Regions from separate parts of the Pseudonocardia broussonetiae genome, predicted to be linked through region 2. Evidence: predicted binding sites of a transcription regulator. Region 2 holds the regulator's gene; the other holds the start of a gene.

Region 1 (15,101 bases), 1.6 Mb from region 2:
GCGGTCGACGGTCACCGAGCCGACGTAGTGCAGGTCGGCCTGCGTCACCGTCGCGCGATGGATCTTGGACGTCATCATCGTGCGGAGCATCGTCGTCCTCCTACAGCTGGATGGTGGTGTTGTCGATCAGGCGGGTGGTGCCGAGCCGGGCCGCGACGAGCAGGCGGGCCTTGCCCTGCTGCACGTCCGGGCGCAGGTCGGGGTCGCGCAGCTCCAGGTAGTCGACGTCGAGCGCGGGCTCGGCGTCGAGCACCTCGCGGGCCGCGTCGAGCACCGCCTGCGGCCCGCGCGCCGACACCGACGCCCCGGCCCGCAGCGCCCGCTGCAGCGCGGCGGCGCGCGGGCGGTCAGCCTCGGAGAGGTAGGCGTTGCGGCTGGACAGGGCGAGGCCGTCGGGCTCGCGGACGGTCGGGACGCCGACGACGTCGAGCGGGAAGTCGAGGTCGCGCGCCATCTTCTTCACCAGCACGAGCTGCTGGTAGTCCTTCTCCCCGAAGTAGGCGACGTCCGGCCCGACGAGGTGGAACAGCTTCGCCACCACCGTCAGCACGCCCGCGAAGTGCCCCGGGCGGACCGCCCCCTCCAGCTCGGAACCGAGCGGGCCGGGGACGACGGTCGTGTCGGCGCCCTCGGGGTACATGTCCTCGACGCCCGGGGTGAGCACGAGCTCGACCCCCTCCTCGCGGCACATCTCCAGGTCGGCCTCGAGCGGGCGCGGGTAGCGCTGCAGGTCCTCGCCCGGCGCGAACTGCAGCGGGTTCACGAAGATCGACACGACGGTGACCGACGCGCCCTTCGCCAGCCGCGCGTGCCGGATGAGCTCGCGGTGCCCCTCGTGCAGGGCGCCCATCGTCGCCACGAAGGCGATGCGGCGCCCGGCGACGCGCAGCGTGCGGGTCACGGCGCGGAGCTCGCCCGGGTCGGCGTGCACGGTGAGCTGGCCGGGGGTGAAGCCCCGCGGCTTCTTCGTCGTCACTGGTCCTCCGTGAGGGTGCGCAGGACCTCCTGCGCGGCGTGGTCGGGGAGCAGCCCGGCCGCCTGCGCGCGGTGCGCGGTGCGGGCGGCGAGGACGCGGTAGGTGCGGGCGAGGTCGGGGTCGACGGCGTCGAGCTCGCGCAGGTGCACCGCGACGGTGCCGGCGTCGCCGCGCGCGACGGGGCCGGTCAGGGCGCGGTCGCCGTGGCGCAGCGCGTTGTCCAGGGCCGCGGACAGCAGGGGCGCGATGAGGCGCTCGGCCGGGCGGACGCCGGCGCGGTCGAGCAGGTCGGCGCAGTCGCGCACGAGCGTGACGAGGTGGTTCGCGCCGTGGGCGAGCGCGGCGTGGTAGAGCGGGCGGACGTCCTCGGGCACCCGGACCGGCTCCGCCCCCATCTCGACGACGAGCGCCTCGCCGACGCTCCAGCCGGCCTCGTCGCCCTCGGTCGCGGTGACCCCGACGCACGCGCCGCCCAGGCGCACGACGTCCTCGGAGCGGCCGGTGAACGTCAGCACCGGGTGCAGCGCGAGCGGCAGGACGCCCTCCTCGGCGGCGGGCGCGAGCACGCCCACGCCGTGCGCCCCGGAGGTGTGGACGACGATCTGGCCGGGGCGGAAGCAGCCGGCGGCGGCGAGCCCGCGGACGAGGCCGGGCAGCACGTCGTCGGGGACGGCGAGCAGCGCGAGGTCGGCCCCCGTGACGACCTGGTCGGGCGCGGCCAGCGGCACGCCGGGCAGCAGGGCGTCGGCCCGCTTCACCGACTCGCGCGACACCCCGGACGTGGCGACGACGTGGTGGCCCGCCGCGGCCAGCGCCGCCCCCAGGACCGCGCCCACCCGCCCGGCGGAGACCACTCCGACGGCGAGCCGCGCAGGACGGCCGGCAGCCATGCCCATCTCCTCGCACCCGTTCCGGTCCCGCGCTGGGCGGGTACCGGTCGTGCCGCCCTCGTCGGCGGCGAGCACAGGCTAGACGGGCGCGGTGGCGGCCGACGAGCGGCGGTGACCGGCTTCACCGCACCGGGGCCCCACCCCGACACGGACGCAGCGAGACCCCGACTCGCGGGCTTCCGCCCCGCGAGTCGGGGTCTCGTCGTGACCGTGTCGGGGTCAGTGTCGGGGTCAGTCGTCCCGGTCGCCCCGGATGAACGCCTCGACCGCGTCACGCGCCACGTCGTCGCCGTACTGCTCCGGCGGGGACTTCATGAAGTAGCTGCTCGCCGAGAGGATCGGCCCGCCGATGCCGCGGTCCATCGCGAGCTTGGCGGCGCGCACGGCGTCGATGATGATGCCGGCGGAGTTGGGCGAGTCCCAGACCTCGAGCTTGTACTCCAGGTTCAGCGGGACGTCGCCGAACGCGCGGCCCTCGAGCCGGACGTAGGCCCACTTGCGGTCGTCGAGCCACGCGACGTAGTCCGACGGGCCGATGTGCACGTTGTCCCGGCCCAGGTCGCGGTCGACCTGGCTGGTGACCGACTGCGTCTTGGAGACCTTCTTGCTCTCCAGCCGCTCGAGCTCCTTCATGTTCAGGAAGTCCATGTTCCCGCCCACGTTGAGCTGCATCGTGCGGTCGAGCTGCACGCCGCGGTCCTCGAACAGCTTCGCCAGCACGCGGTGCGTGATGGTGGCGCCGACCTGGCTCTTGATGTCGTCGCCGACGATCGGGACGCCCGCGGCGCGGAACTTCTCGGCCCACACCGGGTCCGAGGCGATGAAGACCGGGAGCGCGTTGACGAAGCCGACGCCCGCGTCGATCGCGGCCTGCGCGTAGAAGCGGTCGGCCGCCTCGCTGCCCACGGGCAGGTAGGACACCAGCACGTCGGCGCGGACGTCGCGGAGCACCTGCGCGACGTCGACCGGCGACTCGTCGGACTCGGTGATCGTCTCGCGGTAGAACCGGCCCAGGCCGTCGAGGGTGTGGCCGCGCAGCACCGGCACGTCCAGCGGCGGCACGTCGGCGATCTTGATCGTGTTGTTCTCGCTGGCGGAGATGGCCTCGGAGAGGTCGCGGCCGACCTTCTTGGCGTCGACGTCGAACGCGGCGACGAACTCGATGTCGCGGACGTGGTACCCGCCGAAGTCGACGTGCATCAGCCCGGGGACGCGCTGCGTCGGATCGGCGTCCGCGTAGTACTGGACGCCCTGCACGAGCGACGCGGCGCAGTTGCCGACGCCGACGATGGCGACTCGAACCTGACTCATGGTCGGCTCCTTCTCACTGGGTCGAACACTCACTGGGGATCGGTCGGGTCGTGCGTGGCGGGGGCGTCGCGGAGCTCGGCCCGCTCGCTCTCGATCAGTTCGTTGAGCCAGCGGACCTCGCGCTCGGACGAGTCGAGCCCGAGCTGGTGCAGCTCACGGGTGTAGCGGTCGATCTCGGCGCTGGCCCGCGACAGTGCGGAGCGCAGGCCCTCCCGGCGCTCCTCGACGGCCCGGCGCCGGCCCTCGAGGATCCGCATCCGGGCCTCGGCCGGGGTGCGGGAGAAGAAGGCGAGGTGCACGCCGAAGCTCTCGTCGTCCCACGACTGGGGGCCGGACTCGGACAGCATCTCGGCGAAGCGCTCCTTGCCCTCCGCGGTGATGCGGTAGACGCGCCTGCTCCGCCGCGACCACGTGCCGGAATCCGGTTCGGGCGCGGTGTCCTCGACGATCAGCCCGGCCCGGGTGAGCCGGCGCAGCGCCGGGTAGAGCGAGCCGTAGGAGAACAGCCGGAACCCGCCCAGCCGGACGCCGAGCTGCTTGCGCAGCTCGTAGCCGTGCACGGGGGCCTCGTGGAGCAGGCCGAGGATCGCCAGCTCGAGCACGACCGACCTCCTCCCGACGCGCGGCGCAGCGGGCGGCGCCCGGTGCGATGTACCGCCCCACCATATCGCGCCGATACATCTGCGCGACGTGTCGAGACCTCCGTCACCTCGGGACGGGTGATCACCGGGTGCTCCCTCGGCCGGTCACCGGGCGTTCTCCCCGGCCCGTCCGGCACCCCGCGTACCCTGACCGGGTGCGCACCCAGCGACAGGTGGTCGACTACGCGTTGCAGCGCCGGGCGCTGCTCGCCGACGTCCACGCCGGACGCGTCGGGACAGCGTCGGTCTGCGACGCGAGCCCCTACCTGCTGCGGGCCGCCCGGTTCCACGGCGAGCAGACCGACCAGACGTGCCCGGTCTGCCGCAAGGAGAACCTCACGCTGGTGTCGTGGATCTTCGGCGACTCCCTGAAGCACGCGTCGGGATCCGCGCGCAAGCCGGCCGAGCTCGACGAGCTGGCCGAGCGCTACGACGACTTCTCCGTCTACGTCGTCGAGGTCTGCCGGACGTGCAGCTGGAACCACCTGGTCCTGTCCTACGCCCTGGGCACCGGGACCACGACCAAGCGACGCCGGACCGCGGCCGAGTGATCTCCCCACACTCGCGGCGCGGGCACCGGACACCCCCGATCCACAGGAGCCACTGGTGACCGACCAGCGCGACCACCGTCCCGGCGGGGGCCCCCGCCCCGGCGGAGCGGACCTGCCACCCGGTCGCCGGCCGGGCCCGCCCTTCCCCCCGCCTCCCCCGCAGTACCGCGGGGCCGGCCCGCAGCAGGGCCCGCCCGGCTACGGCCCGCCGCCCGGCGCCCGCCCGCGACAGGGCGGCCCGGCCACCCCGCCGCCCGGCCGGGTGCCGCCCCAGCGCATCCAGCCCCGGCCCCCGGCGCCCGAGGAGCGCGCGCCCTACCGCTCGGGCGACATGCCGCTGCTCACTCACGAGGAGACCGCCTCGGCCGCGGTGGCCCGCAACCACGCCGTCGCGCTCGCCGAGCGTCCGGACACCGGGCGTCCCGAGCGCCGGACGCCCGCCCCGCGCCGTCGCAGCGCCTGGGCCCGCGTCCGCCGCGCGGTCTACGTCCTGCTCGGCCTGATGATCCTGGGTCCGGTCCTCGCGTTCGTCATCGGCTGGCTGATCTTCCCGGTGCCGTCGTCCGACGAGCTCGCCGTCGACCAGGTCTCGCAGTTCACCTTCGCCGACGGCACGCCGCTGGCCACCGTCCGGCCCGAGGGCGTCAACCGCCGGGTCGTGCTGCTCGACGAGATCCCCGAGCCCGTCCGCAACGCCGTGCTGGCCGCGGAGAACCGGTCGTTCTACAGCGACCCCGGCTTCGACATCACCGGCATCCTGCGCGCGGTCTACAACCAGCTCACCGGCGGCGTCGGCGGCGGTTCGACGATCACCCAGCAGTACGTCAAGGTGATCACCGGCGACGACGACTTCTCGCTCGTCCGCAAGTACAAGGAGGTCGTGCTCGCGGTCAAGATCACCCGTGAGCAGACCAAGGACGAGATCCTCGAGAACTACCTCAACGTCATCTACATGGGCCGCAGCTCCTACGGCATCCAGGCGGCCAGCCAGTCCTTCTTCGGCAAGGACGTCGGCGACCTGACGGTCTCCGAGGGCGCGATGCTCGCCGGCATGATCCAGGCGCCCTCGCGCTGGGACCCGGCGAAGGACCTGGAGGGCTCGCAGCGGCGCTGGACCTACGTCATGGACCAGATGGTCGACGCGCAGTTCATCACCCCGCAGGAGCGGGCCGCCGACGTGTTCCCGACGAACTGGCTGCCCGAGGCGCCGGCCCTCGAGGGCATCCCGGCCGACGACCGCGGCCACATCTACGCGCGGGCGCGCGACGAGGTGATCGCCCGCGGGATCGTCACCGAGAACGAGTTCAACACCGAGGGCCTGACGGTCACCACCACCGTCGACCCCCGCCGGCAGGCCGAGGCGGTCGAGGCCGTCAAGCGCCAGCTCGAGGGCGAGGACCCCGACCTGCGCACCGCGCTCGTCGCGATCGACCCGCGCACCGGCGCCGTCCAGTCCTACTACGGCGGCAGCGACGGCCAGGGCACCGACTACGCCGGGCAGGGCCTGCGCCCGCCGGGCTCGTCGTTCAAGCCGTTCGTGCTGGCCGCGGCGATGGCCGCCGACCCCTCGATCGGCCTCGGGAGCACCTACGACGGCTCGTCGGGGCAGACGCTCGCCGGCACCGTCGTCGACAACTCCGAGGGCTTCGACTGCGCCCGCTGCACGATCCAGACGGCCATGACGCGGTCGATCAACACGATCTTCTACCAGCTCGGGCTGGACGCGGGCCCGCAGCGCGTCATCGACACCGCGCACGCGCTGGGCATCCCGGAGAACCAGGTCACCGAGGCCCGCGGCGGCGTCTCGCTCGGCGACCAGGACGTCCACCCGATCGACATGGCCTCGGCCTACGCCACGCTCGCCGCGGGCGGGGTCTACCACGAGCCGTTCCTGGTCTCGCGGGTCACGGCGGCCGACGGGCGCGTGCTCTACGAGCGCGCCGAGAGCCAGGGCGAGCAGCGGATCGACCCGCAGATCGCCCGCAACGTCACCGAGTCGATGCTCGACGTCGCCCCGACCTCGCGGATCGGGCTGTCCGGCGGCCGCGTCGTCGCCGGCAAGACCGGCACGCAGCAGCACCCGACGCTCGACCGGCAGAACAAGGACGCCTGGATGGTCGGCTACACGCCGTCCCTGGCCACCGCCGTCTGGGTGGGCACCGACACCAGCAAGCCGATCCAGACCGCGGGCGGCTCGCCGATCTACGGCCGGATGGTCCCCGGCTCGATCTGGCAGAGCTACATGAACGGCGCGCTGCGCGGCACCCCGAACGAGGCGTTCCCGCCGTTCGTGGCGCTGGGCGCCGCGCCCAGGGCGGAGCCGACCGCGAGCCCCGACTCCGACGACGAGAGCTCCCGCGACGAGAGCTCCGACAGCGGCGACGGCGACGAGAACGGCGACGGGGACAACGGCTCCGACTCCGGATCCGGTTCCGACCCCGGCTCCGGCTCCGGGGACAGCGGCAACGGCAACGGCGGCGGCAACGACGGGGACAACGGGAACGGCGGCGACAACGGCGGCGGCAACGACGGGGACAACGGCGCAGACAGCAACGACTCGGGCGACGACCCGTCGTTCGGGGTCTTCCCCGGCAGCGGGTGAGCCGTCCCGACCCCGCGTCCCGGCCCGGCGGGTCCGGCACGCAGTACGCGCCGGAGCCCGGCCGTCCCCCCGTCCGGGTCGTGCCCACGTGGACCGACCCGCTGGCCACCGCGGCCAGCCGGGTCGTCGGGGGGCCACTGGGGCGCCACGCGCTGATCGGGCGCTCCGCGTTCTGGACGCCGCTGCGGGTGGTGCTGCTGGTGGCGGTGGCCGTGCTCGCGCTGGGCTGGCTCGGCAAGTCGCCGTGCCTGCAGCAGTACCGCACCGACGACGGCGCGCTCGCGCTCGACTGGCGGGAGAACCGCCAGTACGTGGCGATGTGCTACTCCGACACGGTCCCGCTGTGGGCCATCGAGAACCTCGACGACCCGGCCGCCCTGCCCTACCGCGACCCGTGGTTCGAGAACGCCGGGCAGCCCGACGAGGTCGTGCGGTACATGGAGTACCCGGTGCTCACCGGCTTCCACCAGTGGGCGGCCGCGCGCGTGGCCGACGGCTGGCGGAGCCTGGCCGACGCGGTCGGCTGGCTCCCGACGGCCCTGCCGGTCGTCGTGTACTTCGACGTGTCGGCGGCCTGGCTCGCGCTGGCCTGGCTGGTCGCGGTGTGGGCCGTGCACGCGCTGCGGCCCTCGCGCCCCTGGGACGCCGTGCTGGTGGCGCTGTCCCCGCTGGTGGCGGTGCACGCGTTCACCAACTTCGACACGCTCGCGGTCGGCGCCGCCACCGCCGCGATGCTCGCGCTGGCGCGCGGACGCCCGCTGCTCGCCGGGGTGCTGCTGGGCATCGGCGGCGGGTTCAAGTTCTACCCGCTGCTGCTGCTCGGGCCGGTGGTCCTGGTCGGGCTGCGCCGCCGGCACGACGGCGGCCTCGGCGTCGCACTGCGCACGGCCGGAGCGGCCGTCGTCGCGGTGGTCGCGGTCAACCTGCCCGTGGCGCTGGCGTGGCCGACGGGGTGGTGGGAGTTCTTCCGCCTCAACCAGACCCGCCCGGCCGACCCCGACTCCCTCTACTTCGCCGTGAGCCACTTCAGCGGCTGGCCCGGGTTCGACGGGGAGCTCGCCGCGGGGCAGGCTCCGACCGTGCTCAACGCCGTCTCGCTCGTGCTCTTCGTGCTGTGCTGCGCGGCCATCGCGGCGCTGGCCTGGTGGGCCCCGCGCACGCCGCGGCTCGCCTCGCTGGCGTTCCTCGTCGTCGCCTCGTTCCTGCTGGTCAACAAGGTGTGGAGCCCGCAGTACTCGCTGTGGCTGGTGCCGCTGGCAGTGCTGGCGCTGCCCCGGGCCCGCATCCTGCTGGCCTGGATGCTCGTCGACGCGCTGGTCTGGGTGCCGCGGATGTACTACTACCTGACGCCCGCGAACATGGGCCTGCCCCCGGACTGGTTCCTCGGCGCGGTGCTGCTGCGCGACGCCGCCGTCGTCGGGCTGTGCGTGCTCGTCGTCCGCTCGGTGCTGGTGCCGGCCACCGACCCGGTGCGGATGGTCGGCGTCGAGGACCCCGACTGGCCCGCGCGCCCGTCCGCGTCCGCGCCCGTCGCCCGTGCGGCGGTGCCGGCGTGACCGCGCGCGAGGACGTCGTGGCCGCGCTGGCGGCGTTCACGCCGCGGCCGATCGAGCGCCGCGACCTCAAGCGCTCGGCGGTGGCCATCACCCTCATCGAGGAGGACGACGGCCCCGCGTTCCTGCTCACCCGCCGCGCGCCGACGCTGCGCGGCCACTCCGGCCAGTGGGCGCTGCCCGGCGGGCGGACCGACCCGGGCGAGGACGCCGGCGAGACCGCGCGCCGCGAGCTGTTCGAGGAGCTGGGCCTGGGGCTCGACGAGTCGACCGAGCTCGGCGTCCTCGACGACTACGCCACCCGCTCCGGCTACGTCATCACCCCCGTCGTGCTGTGGGCGGGCGCCGTCGGCGAGCTGACGCCCAACCCGGACGAGGTCGGCGCGGTGCACCGGGTGCCGCTCACTCTGATCGACGTGGAGCCGCGGTTCCTGACGATCCCCGAGTCGGACGCGCCGGTGATCCAGGTGCCGCTGTTCGACCGGTTCGTGCACGCCCCCACCGGCGCGGTGCTGCACCAGTTCCGGGAGGTGGTCCTCCACGGCAGGCCTACGCGGGTGGCCCACCTGGAACAACCGGTGTTCGCCTGGAAGTGACGCCGTCAGCGTCGGGCGGCCCGCCGTCGAAGGGCTCGGGCAGCCGCAGGAACATCACGAACAGCACGACGAGCAGCACCGCCCGGCCCCACACGCCGACGGCGACGGCCTGCGCCGCCAGCCCGTCGTAGATGCCGCCCGTGCCGGCCTTGAACGCGTAGAACCAGCGGAAGATCCCGATCCCCATCACCGCGTCGGCCACCAGGTAGGCCGCGATCCAGCTCCACGGCACCGCGAGCAGCACCAGGAACGGCAGCAGCCACAGCGTGTACTGCGGCGAGTGGACCTTGTGCAGGAGCATGAACCCGCACAGCATCGCCGCGCTCACGCCGATCCACGGGTAGCGGCCGGCGCGCCGGAACCGCCACCAGCCCACGGCCGCGGCCACCGCGAACGACAGCAGCACCAGCGCCGGCGACAGGACGTCGATCGCGTCCTGGAACTCGACGTTCTCCGGGTTCGACTCCGGCCGGAACCCCCAGTACCAGATCGAGTTGGTCGTGAGGTCGACGTTGCGCAGCTGCTGGAAGGTGAACGACGCCCGCCAGCCCTCGTAGCCGACCAGCGCGAACGGCAGGTTGACCAGCACGACCGTGCCCGCGGCGGCCAGCGCGACCCGCAGCGCGCCGAACCAGTCGAGCGCTCCGGGCCGGTTGTGCGCGAGGACGTGCAGCGCCAGGGGCAGCACGAACGCGCCCGGGTAGAGCTTGAGCGCGAAGCCCAGGCCGAGCAGGACGGCGGCGACGGTGGCGCGGTCGACGAGCGCGCGGTCGGTGCCGCGCCCGTGCACCACGTAGATCGCCCCCACCGCGCAGGCGACGACGGGCAGGTCCCAGTTGTGGAAGGCGTAGAGCACCAGCGGTGGCCCGACGGCCCACAGCAGCGCCCGCCAGCGCGCCATCCGCCCGAGCATCCAGCCCGTGAGCAGCCCGAACGGGGCCATCAGCAGCGCCGAGGCCAGGAGGAACCCGCCGTCGGTCTGCACGAAGTACGCGCCCGCCCAGATCAGCAGGCCGGTGAGCACCGGGTACTCGACGACACCGCCGACGAGCTGCCCGTCGGGGGTGATCGAGCCGGAGACGTAGGGGAAGACGTGCCGGTCGACGTCGCGGCCCAGCCAGAGGTACTGGATGTCGGAGTAGCAGACGTCGCGGTCGACGCGGATCTCGTAGTCGGGCACCGAGCGGCCCGCGGCGTCGTACCCCGGGCCGGTGCAGCGGGCCTTGTTGGCGTAGCCCAGCAGCATCGTGACGCCGGTGAGCAGCACCAGGACCGCCAGGACGAGGCGCGCGGGGACCGCGGGTCGGCCGCCGCCGACCCGCTCGGGCACCCGCGGCGCGTCGAGTGCCGTGCGCGTCACCGCGCCAGCCGCTCGCGCAGGAACGCGATGTCGGCGGGCTGGCCCTCGGCCGGGGTCTCGACCACCACCGGCGCGTCGGCGGCGGCGCACACCGCGGCCAGCACCTCGGGCTCGATCGTGCCGGAGTCGATGTTGGCGTGCCGGTCGCGCGCGGAGTCGAACCCGTCGCGGGAGTTGTTGAGGTGCACCAGGTCGATCCGGCCCGTGACCGCCCGCGCGCGGTCGACCACGCCGACGAGCTCCTCGCCGCCCGCGTGGGCGTGGCAGGTGTCGAGGCAGAAGCCCGCGCCGTACTCGCCGATCGCGTCCCAGAGCCGGGCCAGCGCGTCGAAGCGGCGGGCCATCGCGTTCTCGCCGCCCGCGGTGTTCTCGATGAGGATCGGCACCGCGAAGCCGCCCTCGTCGGCCTGGCGCTCGAAGAACTTGCGCCAGTTGTCGACGCCCTGCGCCGCGTCCTCGCCCTGCGTGACGTGCCCGCCGTGCACGACCAGGCCGATCGCCCCCACACCGGCCGCGGCCTCGGCGTGCTGCACGACGAGCTTGCGCGAGGGGATGCGGATGCGGTTGTTGAGCGAGGCGAGGTTGACGACGTAGGGCGAGTGCACGACGACCGCGACGTCGCTGGCGCGCAGCTCGTCGGCCTGCGGGTGCGGCGGCGGCTTCTTCCAGCCCTGCGGATCGGCCAGGAACACCTGCACGATGTCGGCGCCCCGCTCGGCCGCCGCGGCGACCGGGTCGTCCTCGCGCACGTGGGCCCCGATGAGCATGGGGCGAGGATAGTGTCCGGCACCGACGGTCCCCGGCGGGCGGTGCCGGGCGCGCGTGTTCACGCTGGTAGCCTCGTTGCAGCACCTCGACCGGCGTCCCCCTGGACGCCGTCGTCGCCTCCCCGGATCACGATCTCGGGGCACGGGACTGTCGGGGTGCGGTGAGAACCTCCTGTCGCGGACATCCCGCGACCGTCAGACCGTAGGAGGTGAGTGGTTCTCATGCGTCACTATGAGCTCATGGTCATCCTGGACCCCAGCCTGGACGAGCGCACCGTCACGCCGTCGCTGGAGCAGTTCCTCACCGTCGTGAAGAACGACGGGGGCACTGTCGAGAAGATCGAGGTCTGGGGCAAGCGCCGCCTGTCCTTCGAGATCCTCAAGCACGCCGAGGGCATCTACGCCGTCATCGAGATCACCTGCGAGCCGGCCACCGTCGCCGAGCTCGACCGCCAGCTCGGGCTCAACGAGTCCGTCCTGCGCACCAAGGTGCTGCGCCGCGAGCCGAAGAAGCGGGCCGCCCCGGCGCCCGCCGCCGCGGCGAGCTGAGGCGGTAGCGATGGCCGGCGAGACTGTCATCACCGTGGTCGGCAACCTCACCGCCGACCCGGAGCTGCGGTTCACCCCGTCCGGTGCCGCGGTCGCCAACTTCACCGTCGCGGCCACGCCGCGCACCTTCGACCGCCAGTCCGGCGAGTGGAAGGACGGCGACGCGCTGTTCATGCGCTGCAACGTGTGGCGCCAGGCGGCGGAGAACGTCGCCGAGACGCTCACGCGCGGCATGCGCGTGATGGTGTCCGGCCGGCTGCGGCAGCGCTCCTTCGAGACCCGTGAGGGCGAGAAGCGCACCGTGGTCGAGCTCGAGGTCGACGAGGTCGGCCCCTCGCTCAAGTACGCCACCGCCAAGGTCAACAAGGTCAGCCGCGGCAGCGACGGCGGCGGCGGGGGCTTCGGCGGCAGCGGGAGCGGCTCCGGCGGTTCCGGCGGCTCCGGTGGTGGGTACGGCGGCGGCGGTTCCCGCGGCGGCCAGAACGACGACCCCTGGGGTTCGGCCCCGCCCGCCGGCAGCGGTCCCGCCGCCGACGACGAGCCCCCCTTCTAGATCCACCCCCTCCCGCGCGCCCCGCGCGCGGTGACCGAGCACCAGGAGCACCACCATGGCCAAGCCCGTCCTGCGCAAGCCGAAGAAGAAGGTGTGCGCGTTCTGCAAGGACAAGGCCCAGGACATCGACTACAAGGACACCGGCCTGCTGCGGAAGTTCATCTCCGACCGCGGCAAGATCCGGGCCCGTCGCGTCACCGGCAACTGCCGCCAGCACCAGCGTGACGTCGCGGTCGCGGTCAAGAACTCCCGCGAGGTCGCCCTGCTGCCCTACACCTCGACCGCCCGATAAGCGAGGCATGACCAGATGAAGCTCATCCTCACCGCCGACGTCCCGAACCTGGGCGCGCCCGGCGACATCGTCGAGGTCAAGGACGGCTACGGCCGCAACTACCTGCTCCCCCGCTCGCTGGCCATCACGGCCACCCGCGGCGCGGAGAAGCAGGTGGCGTCCATCAAGCGGTCCCAGCAGGCGCGGCAGATCCGCGACCTCGGGCACGCCAAGGAGGTCGCCGGGCAGCTGGGCGACCTGTCCGTCACCGTCAAGGCGAAGTCGGCCGGCGACTCGGGCCGGCTGTTCGGCTCCGTCACGACCGCCGACATCGTCGACGCCGTGCGCGCCGCGGGCGGTCCCGCCCTCGACCGCCGTGCCGTCGACGTGCCGCAGATCAAGACCACGGGTTCGCACGCGGTCACGGTCCGGCTGCACCCGGAGGTCACCGCCGAGCTGCAGGTGGCCGTCGTCGCGCAGTAGTAGCGGGCATCCGCCGGTCCGCCGGCGGGCATCACGCACCGTCACCGGGGCGGGAGCAGGGCACAGCGCCCCGCTCCCGCCCCGTCGTCGTTCCCGGGAGTGCGCGGAGCGGTCTCGTCGACGTGGCGCGACGCGCCGGGAAGGTGCGCCCGCGTCGGCGAGTGACCGCCCGTATGCGCCGGGTGGGGATCACCGCGACACGCCGGGACGGGCTCCGGACGCGACACGCCCACAATGTTGTCCACAGGCGGTGAACAGGCGCTGAGCTGCGAGTACGCCGCTCAACGGCGAGTTGTCCCCACTTTGTCCACACCGTGCTCCCCCCGCCGTGCAGGACATCCACCGATCCGTCCCCAACCTCTCCCCAGACGTGTGCACAGGCCGGTTAGGTGCGACGCGCCGGAGCGCCTAACGTCGCGCGCAGGTTCGGGACGGGCGCCCGGCGACGTCGACCGTTCACCGCGGGGTCGACGGGACGTCGCCCGTGCGTCTCGAACGCTCGTTCGATATAGTGGGAGTGGGGGTGACGCTGCGTATGGACCGGTTCGGGCAGGCACGGCGACTCGGAGCACGGCGGCACACGGCGCACGACGCACGACCGGCGGTCCGCGCATGGCGCTGACCGACGACCGGCCCCCCGGCGGCCGCCGCCCCGGTGGCGACCGCCCGCTGCGCGCCGCCGACGAGGGCGCGGCGGGCTCCCCGTTCGACCGCCAGCCCCCGCAGGACCTCACCGCCGAGCAGTCGGTGCTGGGCGGGATGCTGCTGAGCAAGGACGCCATCGCCGACGTCGTCGAGGTGCTGCGGCCCGACGACTTCTACAAGCCCGCGCACCAGACGGTCTACGACACGATCCTCGACCTCTACGGCCGCGGCGAGCCCGCCGACGCCGTCACGGTCTCGGCCGAGCTCCAGCGCAAGGGCGACCTCATCCGCCTCGGCGGCGCGCCGTACCTGCACACGCTGATCGCCACGGTGCCCACCGCGGCCAACGCCGCCTACTACGCCGAGATCGTCGCCGAGAAGGCGATCCTGCGCCGCCTGGTCTCCGCGGGCACGCGGATCGTGCAGCTGGGCTACCACGGCGCCGAGGGCGCCGACGTGGCCGACGTCGTCGACCGCGCGCAGGCCACGCTCTACGACGTCAGCGACCGCTCCACGAGCGAGGACTACGTCGCGCTGGAGGAGCTGCTCCAGCCCACGATGGACGAGATCGACGCCATCGGCTCGCGCGGCGGGGCGTCGGTCGGCGTCCCCACCGGGTTCACCGACCTCGACCAGGTCACCAACGGCATGCACCCTGGCCAGATGATCGTCGTGGCCGCGCGCCCCGGTCTGGGCAAGAGCACGCTGGGGCTCGACTTCGCGCGCTCCTGCTCCATCAAGCACGGCATGACCAGCGCGGTGTTCTCCCTGGAGATGAGCAAGTCCGAGATCGTCATGCGCCTGCTCTCGGCCGAGGCGCAGATCAAGCTGGCCGACATGCGCGCCGGCCGGATGAGCGACGAGGACTGGACGCGGATGGCCCGGCGGATGAGCGAGATCAGCGAGGCCCCGCTGTTCATCGACGACTCGCCGAACCTCACGCTCATGGAGATCCGGGCCAAGGCGCGGCGGCTCAAGCAGCGCCACGACCTGAAGCTGATCATCCTCGACTACCTGCAGCTGATGACGTCGGGCCGCAAGGTCGAGTCGCGGCAGCAGGAGGTCTCGGAGTTCTCCCGGCAGATCAAGCTGCTGGCCAAGGAGCTCGAGGTGCCGGTGGTGGCGATGAGCCAGCTGAACCGCGGTCCCGAGCAGCGCACCGACAAGCGGCCGATGCTGTCGGACCTGCGCGAGTCGGGCTCGATCGAGCAGGACGCCGACATGGTGATCCTGCTGCACCGCCCCGACGCCTTCGAGCGCGACGACCCGCGGGCCGGTGAGGCCGACCTGATCCTGGCGAAGCACCGCAACGGGCCCACGACGACGATCGTGGTGGCCCACCAGCTGCACTAC
Region 2 (15,101 bases):
GGAGGCGCGATGAGCACGGGCGACATCGAGGTCGTCGTCACCGGACTGGGAGCGACGACCCCACTGGGTGGCGACGTCACGTCCACCTGGGAGGCGCTGCTGGCCGGCAAGTCCGGCGTCCGGCGCATCGACGACGACGAGCACGAGTGGGTCACCCGGCACGACCTGCCGGTGAAGATCGCCTCGCCGCTCGCGGTGTCGCCGCTCGAGGTCATCCCGCGCGTCCAGGCGCGCCGGCTCGACCGCTGCGAGCAGGTGGCGATCGTGGCGGCAAAGGAGGCGTGGGCGCATGCTGGTCTGGGTGGGCGGGACGACATGCAGGTGGAGCCCGAGCGGCTCGCCGTCGTGATCGGCACCGGGATCGGCGGCGCGGTCACCCTGCTCGACCAGGACGACCTGCTGGAGGGGCCCGGCCTGCGCAAGGTCTCCCCCCTCACCGTGCCCATGCTCATGCCGAACGGGCCCGCGGCCTGGGTCGGTCTCGAGCTGGGCGCCAAGGGCGGGGTGCACGCGCCGGTCTCGGCGTGCGCGTCCGGCGCCGAGGCGATGGCGTGGGCGATGCGCCTGCTCCAGGCGGGCGAGGTCGACGTCGTGGTCGCCGGCGGCGCGGAGGCCTGCATCACGGGCATCACCGTCGCCGGGTTCGTGCAGGCGCGCACCCTGAGCCAGCGCAACGACGACCCGGCGCGGGCCTCGCGCCCGTTCGACACCGGGCGCGACGGCTTCGTCCTCGGCGAGGGCGCCGGGATCATGGTCCTGGAGCGCGCGGAGTTCGCGGCGGCCCGCGGGGCCACGGTGCACGGCCGGCTCGCCGGTTTCGGCATCACCGCCGACGCGTACCACATCACCGGGCCCGACCCCGAGGGCACGGGACAGGCCCGCGCGATCACGAAGTCGATCGAGAAGGCCGGGGTCGCCGCGGCGGACGTCACGCACGTCAACTGCCACGCGACCTCCACGGTGGCCGGCGACGTCGGCGAGACCCGCGCGGTCCGCAAGGCGCTCGGCGACCACCCGGTCCTCACGGCGCCGAAATCGGCGATGGGTCACCTGGTCGGCGCGGCCGGGGCGGTCGAGGGCATCATCACGCTGCTCTCGATCAAGGAGGGGATCATCCCCGCCACGCTCAACCTCGACGAGCTCGACCCGGGCGTCGAGCTGGACGTGGTGGCGGGCGAGCCCCGCAAGCTCGACATCACCGCGGCCGTCAACGACTCGTTCGGCTTCGGCGGGCACAACGTCGCGCTGACGTTCGTGAAGTAGGAGGCCTGCTCAGCAGGGCACGGCGATCGAGCTGCCGGCCCCGGTCTGCTCGATGAGCGGCGGTTCGCCGCTCATCGGCAGCGAGCTGTGCCAGCAGATGCGGCGGGCCGGCACGCTCGGCGGGGCGTCCTCGACGTCCTGGATGCTCACGAAGCGGACGCGGACCAGCACCCGCGCGCCCTCCAGGTCGTCGATCCGGTCGATCCGGACGGTGCCGTCCTGCGAGGAGTCGTAGGCCTCCCGCCACGCGGCCTCGTCGAGCGCGGCGCTCCGCTCGGGCACGACGGTGGTCACCCACGCGGCGTAGTCCTTGGCGTTGATGGCGTCGTAGTGGCGCTGGAGCTGGGCCCGCACGAGCTCGTGCGCGGGGTGGGCCAGCGCGTCGGCGGAGAACAGCACCTCCGACGACCCGACGCCCGACGCGGGCACGGGCGGGGCCGCGCGCAGCGGCGGCGCGAGCGAGGCGCCCGACCCCGTCCCGAGCCGCGCCAGCAGGAACCCGGCCAGCAGCAGGACGCCGAGCAGCGCCACCGTCAGCGTCGCGCTCCTGATCCGCACGCGGTGCATCCTGCCGCAGGCGGCACGCGGAGCAGTCCCGGGTACTCCGGTGGGCGGACTACCCGACCTGGTGCAGCCAGGTGACCGGGGCGCCGTCGCCGGCGAGCCGGAACGGCTCCAGGGCCTCGTCCCACGCGGTGCCCAGCAGGTCGTGCAGGCGGCCGGGGATCTGCGCGGGCGTCGAGCTCGCCATCAGCGTCCGCAGCTGGTCCTCGGCCACGACGATGTCGCCGTTGGCGCTCGTGCGCCCGCTCCACAGCCCCAGGTTCGGGACGTGGCAGAACCGCTCCCCGTCGACGCCCGGCGTGGGCTCCTCGGTCACCTCGAACCGGAGCATCGACCACGCCCGCAGGGCGCCCGCGATCGCGCCCCCGCTGCCGGCCGGGCCGTTCCAGGTGCACTCCGCGCGGAGCTGACCCTGGACGGCGGCCTGGGGGGTCCAGTGCAACGAGACCTTGGTCCCGAGCACGCCAGAGATCGCCCACTCGACGTGCGGACAGACCGCAGTCGGCGACGAGTGGACGAAGACCACGCCGCGTGCGTTCACTGCAGACCTCCAACGTCGACGAGGATCGTCTTCCCCTACGTCCTCGCGTCGTGGCGCGCCTGCTGCTTGAAGCTGTCCGGGTGGCACCCGGGCTCGGTGATGTTGGGCGCGAGTCTGCCCGGTCCCGCCCGCCGCTGCCAACACCCGCGGCACGCCGGGCGTGTCGCGCGGTCAGCGCACCGGCGCCCCGTCGACGTAGGTGTTGCCCGCGGCCTCGGCGGCCGCCGGGAGGCGCAGCGGGGCCCGCACGGCGTCGTGGGCGAAGCGGTTGTCGACGACGTGCACGTCGTCGCCCGTGCCCTCGTCCTGCAGCACGGAGTACTGCCCGCCGCCCAGCACGTTGGAGCGGACGACGATCGGCCCGTCGCCGCCCGCGGGCGAGACGCGGACCGCGCTGCGGTGCTCACCGCCCATCCGCACGGTCGTGTCCTCGACGACCACGTCGGACGCCGTCAGCGTCAGCCCGTCGACGTCGGAGCCGGGGGCGAAGCGCGACAGGACGCTCGCGCGGAGCCTGCTCCCCCGCCCCGCGTGCGCGCCGTCGCCGCCGACGCCGACGACCTCGATCCGCTCGGCGGTCCACCGGTCACCGCCCACGGCGGCCTCGGTGAAGCGCCCGGTGAGCGTGGTGTCCTCGATCCGCACCGACCCCGCCGCGGTCGTGACGATCCCGTAGGCGCGCGACCCGTCGCCGGTGATCCGGCTGCGGCGCACCACGACGTCCGCCGCGTCGACGACGATGCCGCCGCGCAGGTCCATCCCGTCGACGACCGTGCCCGGCGTCGTGATCGTCAACGGGCCGGCCGTGCAGAGGCGGACCGAGGGCGGCAGGCCGACGCTCCCCCGCTCCGGCGCGGCGTAGGGCCCGGCGGCCGCGCACCCCGTCGACGCCACGGGCGCGAGCGCGACGACGGGCGGCGCGACGGCGGGCACGACCCCGTCGGTGGCGACCACCACCCCGGACACGGCGACGCCGAACGCGACGAGGGCGAGGCACAGGCGCCCCGCTCCGGGAACGGACACGGCGGCGAGAGTACGGCCGATCGGAGCAGCACCAGCGCGGATCGCCTACCTGGAGTGAATCGTTATCACGATGTGTAGTGAGCGACTCCGTCCTGCAACGTGATCGTCACGGCGCCCCGCTCGACGAGCACGTCGAGGTGCGCCAGCGTCTCCATGACCGCCAGCATCGCGTTGAAGGTGTCCATGTCGGGCAGGCGCCTGCGGTGGCGCGTCCAGGGCAGCGCCTCCGCCACGGCCAGGCCCGTCGAGCGGCCCTCGCGGACGGCGGCGAGGGTGGCGTCGAGGCGCTCGCCGTGGTGCTCGAGCAGGGCGTCGACGCGCTCGTGCACGCGCATCCCGACCGCCCCGTGCGCGGGCAGCAGCACCGCGTCCTTGCGCGAGCGGATGAGCTGCAGGGAGGTCAGGAAGTCGGTCAGCGGGCTCACCGAGGGGTTGGGCTCGAAGCCGATCGACGGGGTGATCCGCGGCAGCACGTGGTCGCCGGCGAACAGCAGCCCGGCGGTGTCGTCGGCGAAGACGACGTGCCCCCGCGTGTGGCCCGGCGTCTCGACGGCCGTGAGCACCCGCTGCTCCCCCACCGCGATCTCGGCGCCGTCCTCGATCCACTCGTCGGGCATCTCCCACACCGAGAGGTCACCCGCGTCCATCTCGCGCCGCTCGATCTGCTCGACGAGCGCGGAGGCCCCCGCGCGCAGGAGGCGGACGCGGTGGACCTTGAACGGGTCGCGGGCCGAGCGGTTGACCTCCTCCAGGCCGACCTGCTCGCCGCGCCCGACCGCGACCCGCGAGCCGAACTCGCGCCGCAGCGTCACGGCCTGGGTGTAGTGGTCGCGGTGGATGTGGGTGACCAGGAACCGGCGGACGTCGCCGAGGCCCGCGCCCAGCTGCCCCAACGCCGCCGCGAGCAGCTCGCGCGACTCCGCGAGCGCCCATCCCGAGTCGATGAGCGTCCAGCCGTCGCCGTCGGGCACCGCGTACACGTTGACCGCCCGGAGGCCGTCCTGCGGGAGCGGCAGCGGGATGCGGTACACGTCGGGGGCGCAGCGGAACAGACCGGCGCTGGTCCAGTCGCCGTCCGGGTCGTCGTCGAGGATCACCGCCCGACCTTATGCGCTGCCACCCGCGGGCACCGCGCACCACCCGGCCGCGCCCCGCGATCACGCACTCCGCGTGCCGAACCGGACGGATCGGGCCCCGACGCCACCCGTCGGTGCAGGTCGGATCACCCCGGAGGGTGGCCCCTGCTCCCGTACTGTCCCACCCACGGTGAACAGCGCCCCTGGGGGCGGGACGAGAGGCGTGGGCAGGATGGCTGCAGAAGTGCCGGGGATGATCGGCGCACCGTTCCTCACCGTGGCCGAGGTGGCGGACCGGATGCGGGTCTCGAAGATGACGGTGTACCGGCTCGTGCACAGCGGGGAGCTGCCGGCGGTGCGGTTCGGGAGGTCGTTCCGCGTGCAGCGCAGCGCGGTGGAGGAGCTGATCCGCGCCGCGCGGTACGAGGCGGGGTGAGGGCGGACGGCGGTGCGGACACGTGGTCGTCATCGACGGCTGCGACGATCACGGCGTGCACCGTCGTCACGTCACCGCGTTCCTCGAGCTGGACGTCACCGAGCCCGCCCTCCTCGCCTTCCAGGTCGCGGCCGCGACCCGGCCCGCCGAGGAGCGGCTCTCCATCACCCGCGACGGGGAGGCGGTCCCCTTCAGGGAGGTCGCGGCCCCGCACGAGGGGCGCCTGCACGTGATCGACGCGCAGGTGGGGCGCACGGTGCTGGAGTACTCGGCCACCGTCGAGGGCGCCCTGCCCGCGCCGGAGACCACCGAGCTCGACCTGCTGGCCTACCGCCGGCCCAGCCGCTACTGCCCGTCGGACCGGCTGCTCTCGATCGCCAACGCGCAGTTCGACGGCATCGACGACACCGGTGAGCTCGTGTCCGCGGTCCGCGACTTCGTGCACGGGCGCCTGTTCTACCTGGGCGGCTCCAGCAAGCCCACCGACGACGCGATCGACACGCTGCTGCTCGGCGAGGGCGTGTGCCGCGACTACGCCCACCTCGTCGTCGCCCTGCTGCGGGCCCGCGACGTGCCCGCACGGCTCGTCGCCGTCTACGCGCCGGGGCTCGACCCGATGGACTTCCACGCCGTCGTCGAGGCGTGGGTGGACGGGTCGTGGCGGGTCGTCGACGCCACCGGGCTCGCGCCGCGGCCGTCGATGCTGCGGATCGGCACCGGCCGCGACGCCGCCGACACCGCGTTCCTCTCGGTGCACCACGGCCTGGCCGAGCTGCTGTCGGTCAACGTGCTCGCCGTCGTCGACGAGCTGCCGAACGACGACGGGACCGCGGTCGTCGCGCTCTCCTGACCCCCGAGCACGTCACGTCGTGGAAACGGCGCGGTGACCGGGCGCTCCTACCCTCGGCCGGACCATGGCCACCGTCCACGCCCTGCCGACCGGCACCGAGCTGCAGTTCCGCATGGTGCACGGCTACCGGCGGGCGTTCCGGATCGCCGGGTCCGGCCCGCCGGTGGTGCTCGTGCACGGCATCGGCGACAGCTCGGCCACGTGGGCGCCGGTGCTCCCCGCGCTGGCCCGCCGGCACCTGGTGATCGCCCCCGACCTGCTCGGCCACGGCAGCTCCGACAAGCCGCGCGCCGACTACTCGGTGGCCGCCTACGCCAACGGCGTGCGCGACCTGCTCGGCGTCCTGGGCGTCGAGAGGGCCACGCTGGTCGGGCACTCCCTCGGCGGCGGGGTGGCGATGCAGTTCGCCTACCAGTTCCCCGAGCGCACCGAGCGGCTCGTGCTGGTGGGCAGCGGGGGCGCCGGGCCCGACGTCACCCCGGTGCTGCGGGCGATGACGCTGCCCGGGGCCGCCGCGGCGCTCGGGCTGCTGCGGATGCCGACCGCGCGGCTGCAGGTCGGCGCCGGCGTCGCGCTGCTGCGGCTGCTCGGCACCGACCTCGGGCAGGACGCGCCCGACCTGCTCCGCATGGTCGACGCCCTGCCGGACGCGACCGCCCGCGCCGCGTTCATCCGGACGCTGCGCGCCGTCGTCGACTGGCGGGGGCAGGTGGTGACGATGCTCGACCGCTGCTACCTCACCCGCGGCATGCCCACGATGCTCGTGTGGGGCGCCCGCGACGCCGTCGTGCCCGTGGCGCACGCCCACCGCGCGCACGACGCGATGCCCGGCAGCAGGCTGGAGATCTTCCCGGGCGCGGGTCACTTCCCGTTCCACACCGACCCGGTGCGGTTCGTCGACCTGCTCGAGGACTTCCTGACGACCACCGCGGCGGCGCGCTGGAGCCCGCACCAGTGGCGGGAGCTGCTGCGCGACCCCGAACCCGGCCCCCTGCACGCGCCGGACCAGCGCAACGCGACCTGACCGGGCGGGCCCGGTGCCGTGCCGGTTAGGCGCCGGTGCCGGCCAGCTCCCGGGCGGGGAGCCAGCCGTTGCGGACGTCGGTGGCCTGCCAGCGGTCGATGGTCAGCCGGACGACCGCGTGCGGCGTCGACAGGAAGGGCTCGACCGAGGGGACCTTCGCCACCAGCACCCGGACGGCCTCGTCGGCCTCCGGCCCCTCGGGCAGGATCTCCGCGGCGGCGCGGGCCTGCAGGAACGGGTCGAAGGGCGTTCCCGAGGAGACGACCAGCCCCACCGTCGGGTTGGCCCGGACCGCCTGCAGGGTGTGGCCGTGCCGGGCGAGGACCAGCACGAGCGAGTACAGGCCCGTCTCGGCGAAGTGCACCCCGCTCGCCCACGGGACGTTGTCGGTGCAGACCGCCAGGAACATCGACCCGTGGCTCGCGAGGGTCTCGCGCACCTTGTCCTCGACCTGCGCCCGTTCTACGGTCACGCTCATCGGACCATCCTCTGCGGATCCATGCGGTGCGGGGATCCAGGATGAGGGGCGACGGGCGGGCGCGCCAGCGACCGTTCGGCCCCTGACCTGCGGCAACCGGCCGCAGGTCAGGGGCGGGACGGGTCAGCTGCAGCCGCTGGTGCTGCCGCAGCCCTCGCACAGGTAGCAGGAGCCCGCGGGGCGCATCTTCGTGCCGCAGGTCATGCAGAGCGGGGCGTCGGCGGCCTTGCCCAGGCGCAGCTCGAGCAGCTCGGTGGAGCTGCCCACCTCGACCGGGGCCTTCGACGCGCCGGTCGGGACCGCCGGGGCGGCCGGCTCGGTCTCGACGCCCTGGCGCAGGCCCTCGACGTCGACGACCTCGCCGTACTGGTCGGCCACCTGGGCGGTGCGCTCGTCGGCGGAGAAGATGCCGAGCTGCGCGCGCTTCTCGTAGGGCAGGTGGTCGAGCGCGAGGCGCCGGAACAGGTAGTCCAGCACGCTCGTGGCGATCCGGACGTCCGGGTCGTCGGTCATGCCCGCCGGCTCGAAGCGCAGGTTCGAGAACTTCGAGACGTAGAACTCCAGCGGGATGCCGTACTGCAGGCCCACCGAGATGGACATGGAGAACGCGTCCATGACGCCCGAGAGCGTGGAGCCCTGCTTGCCGAGCTTGACGAAGATCTCGCCGAGGCCGTCGTCGGGGTAGGAGCCCGCGGTGAGGTAGCCCTCGGCGCCGCCGACGGTGAACGAGACCGTCTCGCTGGGGCGCTTCTTGGGCAGGCGGCGCCGGACCGGCCGCTGCTCGACGACGGTGACGGTCTCCTTCTCCCCGCCGCCCGAGGACTTCGCCGACTTGCCCGCCGACAGCGGCTGGCCGACCTTGCAGTTGTCGCGGTAGATCGCGAGGGCCTTGAGGCCGAGCTTCCAGCCCTCCATGTAGACGCGCTCGACGTCCTCGACGGTGGCCGTCTCGGGCATGTTGACCGTCTTGGAGATCGCGCCGGACAGGAACGGCTGCACCGCGGCCATCATCCGGACGTGCCCCATGGCGGCGATGACCCGCTCGCCCATGGCGCAGTCGAACACCTCGTAGTGCTCGGGGCGCATGCCCGGGGCGTCGATGACGTGCCCGTGCTCGCCGACGAACTCGACGATCGCCTCGGCCTGCTCGGGCTGGTAGCCCAGCTTCGCCAGCGCGCGCGGCACCGTCTGGTTGACGATCTGCATCGACCCGCCGCCGACCAGCTTCTTGAACTTGACCAGCGCCAGGTCCGGCTCGATGCCGGTGGTGTCGCAGTCCATCATCAGGCCGATGGTGCCGGTGGGGGCGAGCACGGAGGCCTGCGCGTTGCGCCAGCCGTTGCGCTCGCCGATGGCCAGGCAGTCCTTCCACGCGGTGGTGGCCAGCTGGTGGATGCCGCTGCTCGCCGGGAACGTGCGGACGTCGTCGTTGGCGGCGGCGTGCTTGCGCATGACCCGCTGGTGGGCGCTCGCGTTGCGGGCGTAGCCCTCGTACGGGCCGACGACGCCGGCCAGCTCCGCGGAGCGCTTGTAGGACGCGCCGGTCATCAGCGAGGTGATGGCCGCGGCCAGCGAGCGGCCGCCCTCGGAGTCGTAGGCGTGGCCGGTGGCCATCAGCAGCGCGCCGAGGTTGGCGTAGCCGATGCCGAGCTGGCGGAAGGCGCGGGTGGTCTCGCCGATCGGCTCGGTCGGGAAGTCGGCGAAGCAGATGGAGATGTCCATCGCCGTGATGATGAGCTCGACCGACCTCTGGAACCGGACGGCGTCGAACCGGCCGTCGTCGCCCAGGAACGTGAGCAGGTTCAGCGAGGCGAGGTTGCAGCTCGAGTTGTCGAGGTGCATGTACTCCGAACACGGGTTGGACGCGGTGATCCGGCCCGATTCCGGAGTGGTGTGCCAGTCGTTGATGGTGCCGTCGTACTGGATACCGGGATCGGCGCACGCCCAGGCGGCCTCGGCGATTCCGCGGAACAGGTTCTTCGCGTCGACGGATTCGATGACCTCACCGGTCATCCGCGCGCGCAGGCCGAACTGCGAACCCGATTCGACGGCGCGCATGAACTCGTCGGTGACGCGGACGGAGTTGTTGGCGTTCTGGTACTGCACCGAGGTGATGTCGGCGCCGCCGAGGTCCATGTCGAAGCCGGCGTCGCGCAGCACGCGGACCTTGGCCTCCTCCTTGGCCTTGGTCTGGACGAACTCCTCGATGTCGGGGTGGTCGACGTCGAGGACGACCATCTTCGCCGCGCGCCGCGTGGCGCCGCCGGACTTGATGGTGCCCGCGCTGGCGTCGGCGCCCCGCATGAACGAGACCGGGCCCGACGCGGTGCCGCCCGAGGACAGCAGCTCCTTCGAGCTGCGGATCCGGGAGAGGTTCAGGCCCGCGCCCGAGCCGCCCTTGAAGATCAGCCCCTCCTCGCGGTACCAGTTGAGGATCGACTCCATCTCGTCGTCGACGGCGAGGATGAAGCAGGCGCTGACCTGCTGCGGGGAGCTCGTGCCGACGTTGAACCAGACCGGGGAGTTGAAGCTGAACACCTGGTGCAGCAGCATCCAGGTGAGCTCGTGGGCGAAGACCTCGGCGTCGGCGTCGGTGGCGAAGTAGCCGTTCTCCAGGCCCGAGCGGTGGTACACCCCGACCACGCGGTCGATGAGCTGGCGCAGGCTCGACTCGCGCTCCGGGGAGCCGACGGCCCCGCGGAAGTACTTGCTGGTGACGATGTTGGTGGCGTTCACCGACCAGCTGCTCGGGAACTCGACGCCGCGCTGCTCGAAGTTGACCGTGCCGTCGCGCCAGTTGGTCATGACGACGTCGCGGCGCTCCCACGTGACCTCGTCGTAGGGGTGCACGCCTGCGGTGGTGTGGATCCGCTCGATCGTGAGGCCCGCTGGGCGGGACGAGCGCGAGGCCTTCTTCCCGCGTCCGGACGTGGTGCCGACGGTCTCGGTCATGGGTGTTCCCTCTCCTGCGCGCACGACGGACGGGGTCCGGGCGCGCCAAGTACGGCATGGGTGTCGGGGCGTGGCGGTCGAGCTGCGCGCTGTCGTAGAGACAACGGCACGGGGTGCGGTGACGGCGCGGCGATGCGTCGGGCGGCCGCGTGCGGCCGCCGATCGGACGGGTCGGTCAGGTGGGCGCGGCGCGGGCTGGTGTGTCGCGCGCCGGCGTGTCGCGCAGGTCGGCGATCTCCTTCTCGAAGTCCTCGATCGAGGAGAAGGAGCGGTAGACGCTCGCGAACCGGAGGTAGGCGACCTCGTCGAGCTCGCGGAGCGGCCCGAGGATGGCCAGGCCGACCTCGTGGCTGGGGATCTCGGCGGTGCCGCCCGCGCGGACGGCCTCCTCGACGCGGGCCGCGAGCTGGGCCAGCGCGTCCTCGTCGACGGGACGGCCCTGGCAGGCCCGGCGGACACCGCTGACGACCTTGTCGCGGCTGAAGGGCTCCGTGACCCCGCTGCGCTTGACGACGGCCAGCACCGCCTCCTCGACGGTGGTGAACCGGCGCCCGCAGGAGGCGCAGGAGCGCCGACGGCGGGTGGCGACCCCGTCGTCGACCTCACGGGAATCGATGACCCGGCAGTCGGAGTGACGGCAGAAAGGGCAGCGCACGAACACCACCTCCGACGAGCCGGAACCCCATCCCTGGGCTAACGACGTCCATGTAACCACAACATGTAGGGGCGGCAAAACCGGGGAGGCACTATCCGTGCCCCATGTCGTCCGAACGGGAACGCGGCCGCGACGGCGCCCGGCGCCGCGCGCGGAGCGTCAGTCGCCGACGGCCCCCGTCACCTGCAGGGACGGCGGCACCACCGCTGTGGGGGACGTGCTCGTCACCTCCGCGGGACGGTCGGTGTGCCGGGCTGCCGCGGCGACGTCGGCCAGCAGCCCCAGCAGGACGACGACCGCGGCCGACAGCAGCGCCATGCCGATCGTCGCCACCACCCGCCGGCGGCGCAGGACCTCCGGCGGGAGCACCGGGACCGTGCGCAGCAGGACGCGCTCGCCGCGGCGGCCGGGCTCGCCGACCCACCGCTCGTCGGCCCACCGCTCCCCCGTCCGCTGCTCCCCCGGCCGGTGCTCCCCGGGCCGCTGGTCGCCGGGCCGCTGCGGGCGCGGCGGCTGCACCGGGCGCGCGGCCGTGGCCACCACCCGCGGGCGGACCGGGCGCGGCCCGTGGGCCCGCCCGCGGCGCGGCACCGCCCGCGCCGGGCGCACCGCGGCCTGCGGGGCCTGCGGGGCCTGCGCGGCCTGCTGGGCCTGCTGAGTCTGGGCGGCCTGCGCGGCCGCGGAGCGCGCGGCCGCCCGCGGCGCCGCCGGGTGCGGTGCCACCGGGTGCAGTGCCGTGCCGCCCCGCCGCATTCCGTCCTCGATCTGATCGTGCACCGGACTCCACCTTCCGCTCGGACCCGCTCGTGCCGTTCGCCGTTCCGTTCCTGGTGGCCGTTCGAACGACGAACAGGTGTTCGAACGAGCTCTCCGCGATGTGTACCACCCACCACCGACAGAATCGAGGAATCGGGGCGTGTCGTTCGAACATGTGTTTGGCGGGAGCCGGGATCGGGGCTACGGTCGTGGTCACGACGGCGGAACCGGTGCGCGCGAGCGCGCCCGTCCGCCACGGCACGAACGGTTCCCGGACACTCCGGGAACCGCGCGGAATCGACGAGGAGGCGCGAGCACATGGCACGGGACGAGCCCGGCCGGACGGGTGGCGACGACGAGGGGGTGCGCCCCGGGCCCACCGCCCAGGTGAGCACGTTCCCCGACCCCGCGAGCGCCCCCGTCGGCCTCACTCCCCGCCAGCGCAAGGTGCTGGAGGTCATCCGCGACTGGGTGGAGCGCCACGGCTACCCGCCGAGCGTGCGCGAGATCGGCGACGCCGTCGGCCTGACGTCGACGTCGTCGGTGCACCACCAGCTCCGCACGCTGGAGCGCAAGGGCTACCTGCGGCGCGACCCCAACCGCACGCGCGCGGTCGACGTCCGCCCGCCCGACGACCAGCCCGAGGCGCCGCCGTCGGAGTCCGGCGTCGTCGAGCGGCCGGCGCCCGCGTTCGTCCCGCTCCTGGGCACGATCGCCGCCGGTGGGCCGATCCTGGCCGAGCAGGCGGTGGAGAGCGTCTTCCCGCTGCCCCGCGAGATCGTCGGCGAGGGCACGCTGTTCCTGCTGCGGGTCCGCGGTGACTCGATGGTCGAGGCGGCCATCACCGACGGCGACTGGGTCGTCGTGCGTCAGCAGCCCGTCGCCGAGAACGGCGAGATCGTGGCCGCGATGATCGACGGGGAGGCCACCGTCAAGACGTTCACCCGCCGCGACGGGCACGTCTGGCTGATGCCGGCCAACGCCGCCTACGACCCGATCCCCGGCGACGACGCCACCGTGCTCGGGCGCGTCGTCACGGTGCTGCGCCGCCTCTGATGCCACCTCCGGCACCGGCGTGGTCCGGACCGGGCACCACGATCACCGGGTAGCGGGCGGTGCGCACCAGCACCCCCGCCACCCCGCCGAGCAGCAGGCGCTGCATGAACCGGTAGCCGCGCGACCCGACCACCAGCACGTCGGTGCGGTCGGGCAGCGCGGCGAGGGTGGCGGCCACCGGTCCGACCACGACGTCGCTCAGGGCGTCGATCTCCACGGGCAGCGACGCGATGCCCTTGTGCGCGAGCGCCTGCGCGGCGGGCACGCCGTCGTCGTCCTCGGCCACGGTCACGACCCGCACCGCGGCCCCGGTCCGCCCGGCCAGGTGCACGGCCACGGTCATCGCCCGGTCGGCCTCCGCGCTGCCGTCGTAGGCCACCGCCACCACGGTCATCGTCCCCGTGCCGGTGTGCCGGTACCCCCGCGGGGCGATCGCCACCGGGCAGCGCGCGAGCGGCAGCAGCCGCTGCACCGTCCGGCCCGGCGCGAGGCGGCCCAGCAGCCCGTGGCCGGTGGAGCCCACCACGAGCACGGCCGCGCCCACGTCGTCGGCGTGGTCGGCCAGCACGTCGGCCACCGAGCCCGGTGTGAGCGCGGTGAACTGCGGTTCGGCGTCGCCCCAGCCGTCGCCGATGATCTCCCGCGCCCGCCGGAACCGGCCGGCGGCGACCGCGCGGGCCTTCTCCCGCCACCGCGGGTCGCGGGCGACGACGGCGAGGCCGCGGGCATCGACCGGGTACACCGTGGCGACCACCGCGCTCAGCCCCGTGAGCCGGGCCAGCTGCGCGCCCAGGACGAGCGCGTCGTGCCCGCCCGGCGTGTCCTCGTAACCGGTGACGATCGGCACCGCGCCCCCCTCCGACCGTGATCACGGTATCCGCGGGTGCGGCGGGTCCGGTTACGCGCGTGCTACGGCGCCCGCTCGTCCTCAGCGCCGCCGCGCGCGCAGCGACAGGGCCGCGGCGAGCAGGACGAGCACGCCGATCGTCACGCCGCCGCCGATCAGCGCGGGCAGCCACTCCGGCGCGGGTGGCTCCGCCGGGGCGGCGGGCTCCACCGCGGGCGGGGTGAACGGCTCCGCGGCGAGGGCGGCGGCCCCGGGCACGGCCCGCAGCTCGCCGGGCTCCCCGCCGCGCGTCTCGGAGCCCGAGAGCAGGGTGCCGTCGGGCTCGAACGCCACGGCCTCGCCCTGCGGCTCGCCGGGCAGCGGCACGCGGGCCGGCTCCGCCGCGAGCGCGGCGGCGAGGTCCCCGTCGGGCACCGGGAAGAGCCAGGCGTCGGTGTAGGTCCGCAGCGCGACGACCCGGCCGTCGGCGGACGCGCCGGCACCGGTGACGGTGCGCGAGCCCACGCCGCCGATCGGCCCGCCCTCGGTGTCCGACGCCGGCAGCGACACCTGCCCCACCCGCTCCAGCGGGAACGGCCCGCGGCCCTCGGGCGGCGCGGCCGGGCGGTACACCCCGGCGGGCGTGCCGACCTCCTTGGTGATCACGTACGGCACCCCGGACGCGTCGACGAGCAGCGCCTCGGCGTCGTGCGGGCCGTCGGGGTAGGTGAAGCGGTGCAGCCGGGCGTCGCCGCCGCGCTCCAGCACGATCGCGGCGACGGTGTCGCGGGAGCGGTCGTTGTCGCCGGTGTCGGCGATCCACAGCTCGCCGTCGGGCCCGAGCGCGAGGTCCTCGGCGTCGAACGGGTCGACGTCGGCCGTGCGCGTCTCCGCGACCTCGCAGTCGCCGTCGAGCCGGTGCAGGTCGACGCGGCGGCCGCCGTCGCTCATCGCCCACACCCGCCCGCCGTCGACGACGAGCCCGGACAGCTCCGCCAGCCGGTCGTCGGTGACGGTGCAGCGGGTCTCGGGCGCGGCGGGCGGCGCGGCCACCGCCGCGACGAGGGCGGCCGCGGCGAGCAGGCGGATCAGCGCGCGCCCTCCACCAGCACGTACGGCAGCACGGCGGTGGCCAGCTCGGCACCGACCCGCGCGTGCATCCGGGTGCCCTCGGGCGTGTGCTCCTCCGCGAGCACCTCGCCCTCGGCGTGCACCCGCGCGACGAGCGAGCCCTCGGTGAAGGGCACGAGCACGTCGACGTCGACCTCGGGCCGCGGCAGCATCTCCGCGATCCGCGCCTGCAGCTTGTCGATGCCGTCGCCCCGGCGGGCGGAGACGAACACGGCGTCGGGCAGCAGGTGGCGCAGCCGGGCGAGCTGGAGGTCGCCCGCCGCATCGGTCTTGTTGACGACGAGCAGCTCCTGGGGCATCCGACCCTGCTGCTCCTCGCCGACCTCGACCAGCACCTGGCGCACGGCCTTGATCTGGTCCTCGGGCAGAGCATCGGAGGCGTCGACGACGTGCACGAGCAGGTCGGCGCCCGCCGTCTCCTCCAGCGTGGACCGGAACGCCTCCACGAGCTGGTGGGGCAGGTGGCGCAC

Evidence for each region. Region 2 encodes LexA, which represses DNA repair genes until DNA is damaged. Its sites were predicted from a motif close to CGAACACGTGTTCG; they were not measured.
Region 1: the regulator LexA is predicted to act here: its motif matches at 13,596-13,609, upstream of dnaB (replicative DNA helicase).

Annotation. Positions count from the first base shown of each region.
Region 1 is NZ_CP053564.1:1,924,701-1,939,801, reverse strand. Features, by position in the region: gene panD (aspartate 1-decarboxylase) at 1-90, opposite strand, end outside; gene panC (pantoate--beta-alanine ligase) at 101-976, opposite strand; gene HOP40_RS09555 (Rossmann-like and DUF2520 domain-containing protein) at 973-1,872, opposite strand; gene HOP40_RS09550 (inositol-3-phosphate synthase) at 2,098-3,177, opposite strand; gene HOP40_RS09545 (PadR family transcriptional regulator) at 3,207-3,779, opposite strand; gene HOP40_RS09540 (DUF5318 domain-containing protein) at 3,974-4,369, shown strand; gene HOP40_RS09535 (transglycosylase domain-containing protein) at 4,425-6,971, shown strand; gene HOP40_RS09530 (glycosyltransferase family 87 protein) at 7,052-8,527, shown strand; gene HOP40_RS09525 (NUDIX hydrolase) at 8,524-9,120, shown strand; gene HOP40_RS09520 (glycosyltransferase family 87 protein) at 9,074-10,480, opposite strand; gene HOP40_RS09515 (deoxyribonuclease IV) at 10,477-11,247, opposite strand; gene rpsF (30S ribosomal protein S6) at 11,470-11,796, shown strand; gene HOP40_RS09505 (single-stranded DNA-binding protein) at 11,807-12,349, shown strand; gene rpsR (30S ribosomal protein S18) at 12,405-12,641, shown strand; gene rplI (50S ribosomal protein L9) at 12,657-13,103, shown strand; gene dnaB (replicative DNA helicase) at 13,716-15,101, shown strand, end outside.
Region 2 is NZ_CP053564.1:3,526,648-3,541,748, reverse strand. Features, by position in the region: gene HOP40_RS17485 (beta-ketoacyl-[acyl-carrier-protein] synthase family protein) at 10-1,263, shown strand; gene HOP40_RS17480 (hypothetical protein) at 1,273-1,821, opposite strand; gene HOP40_RS17475 (DUF3145 domain-containing protein) at 1,880-2,368, opposite strand; gene HOP40_RS17470 (hypothetical protein) at 2,540-3,391, opposite strand; gene HOP40_RS17465 (MBL fold metallo-hydrolase) at 3,457-4,488, opposite strand; gene HOP40_RS17460 (helix-turn-helix domain-containing protein) at 4,700-4,903, shown strand; gene HOP40_RS17455 (transglutaminase-like domain-containing protein) at 4,959-5,753, shown strand; gene HOP40_RS17450 (alpha/beta fold hydrolase) at 5,818-6,777, shown strand; gene HOP40_RS17445 (pyridoxamine 5'-phosphate oxidase family protein) at 6,803-7,255, opposite strand; gene HOP40_RS17440 (vitamin B12-dependent ribonucleotide reductase) at 7,379-10,207, opposite strand; gene nrdR (transcriptional regulator NrdR) at 10,383-10,862, opposite strand; gene HOP40_RS17430 (hypothetical protein) at 11,022-11,639, opposite strand; gene lexA (transcriptional repressor LexA) at 11,937-12,674, shown strand; gene HOP40_RS17420 (universal stress protein) at 12,652-13,521, opposite strand; gene HOP40_RS17415 (hypothetical protein) at 13,603-14,553, opposite strand; gene hflX (GTPase HflX) at 14,589-15,101, opposite strand, start outside.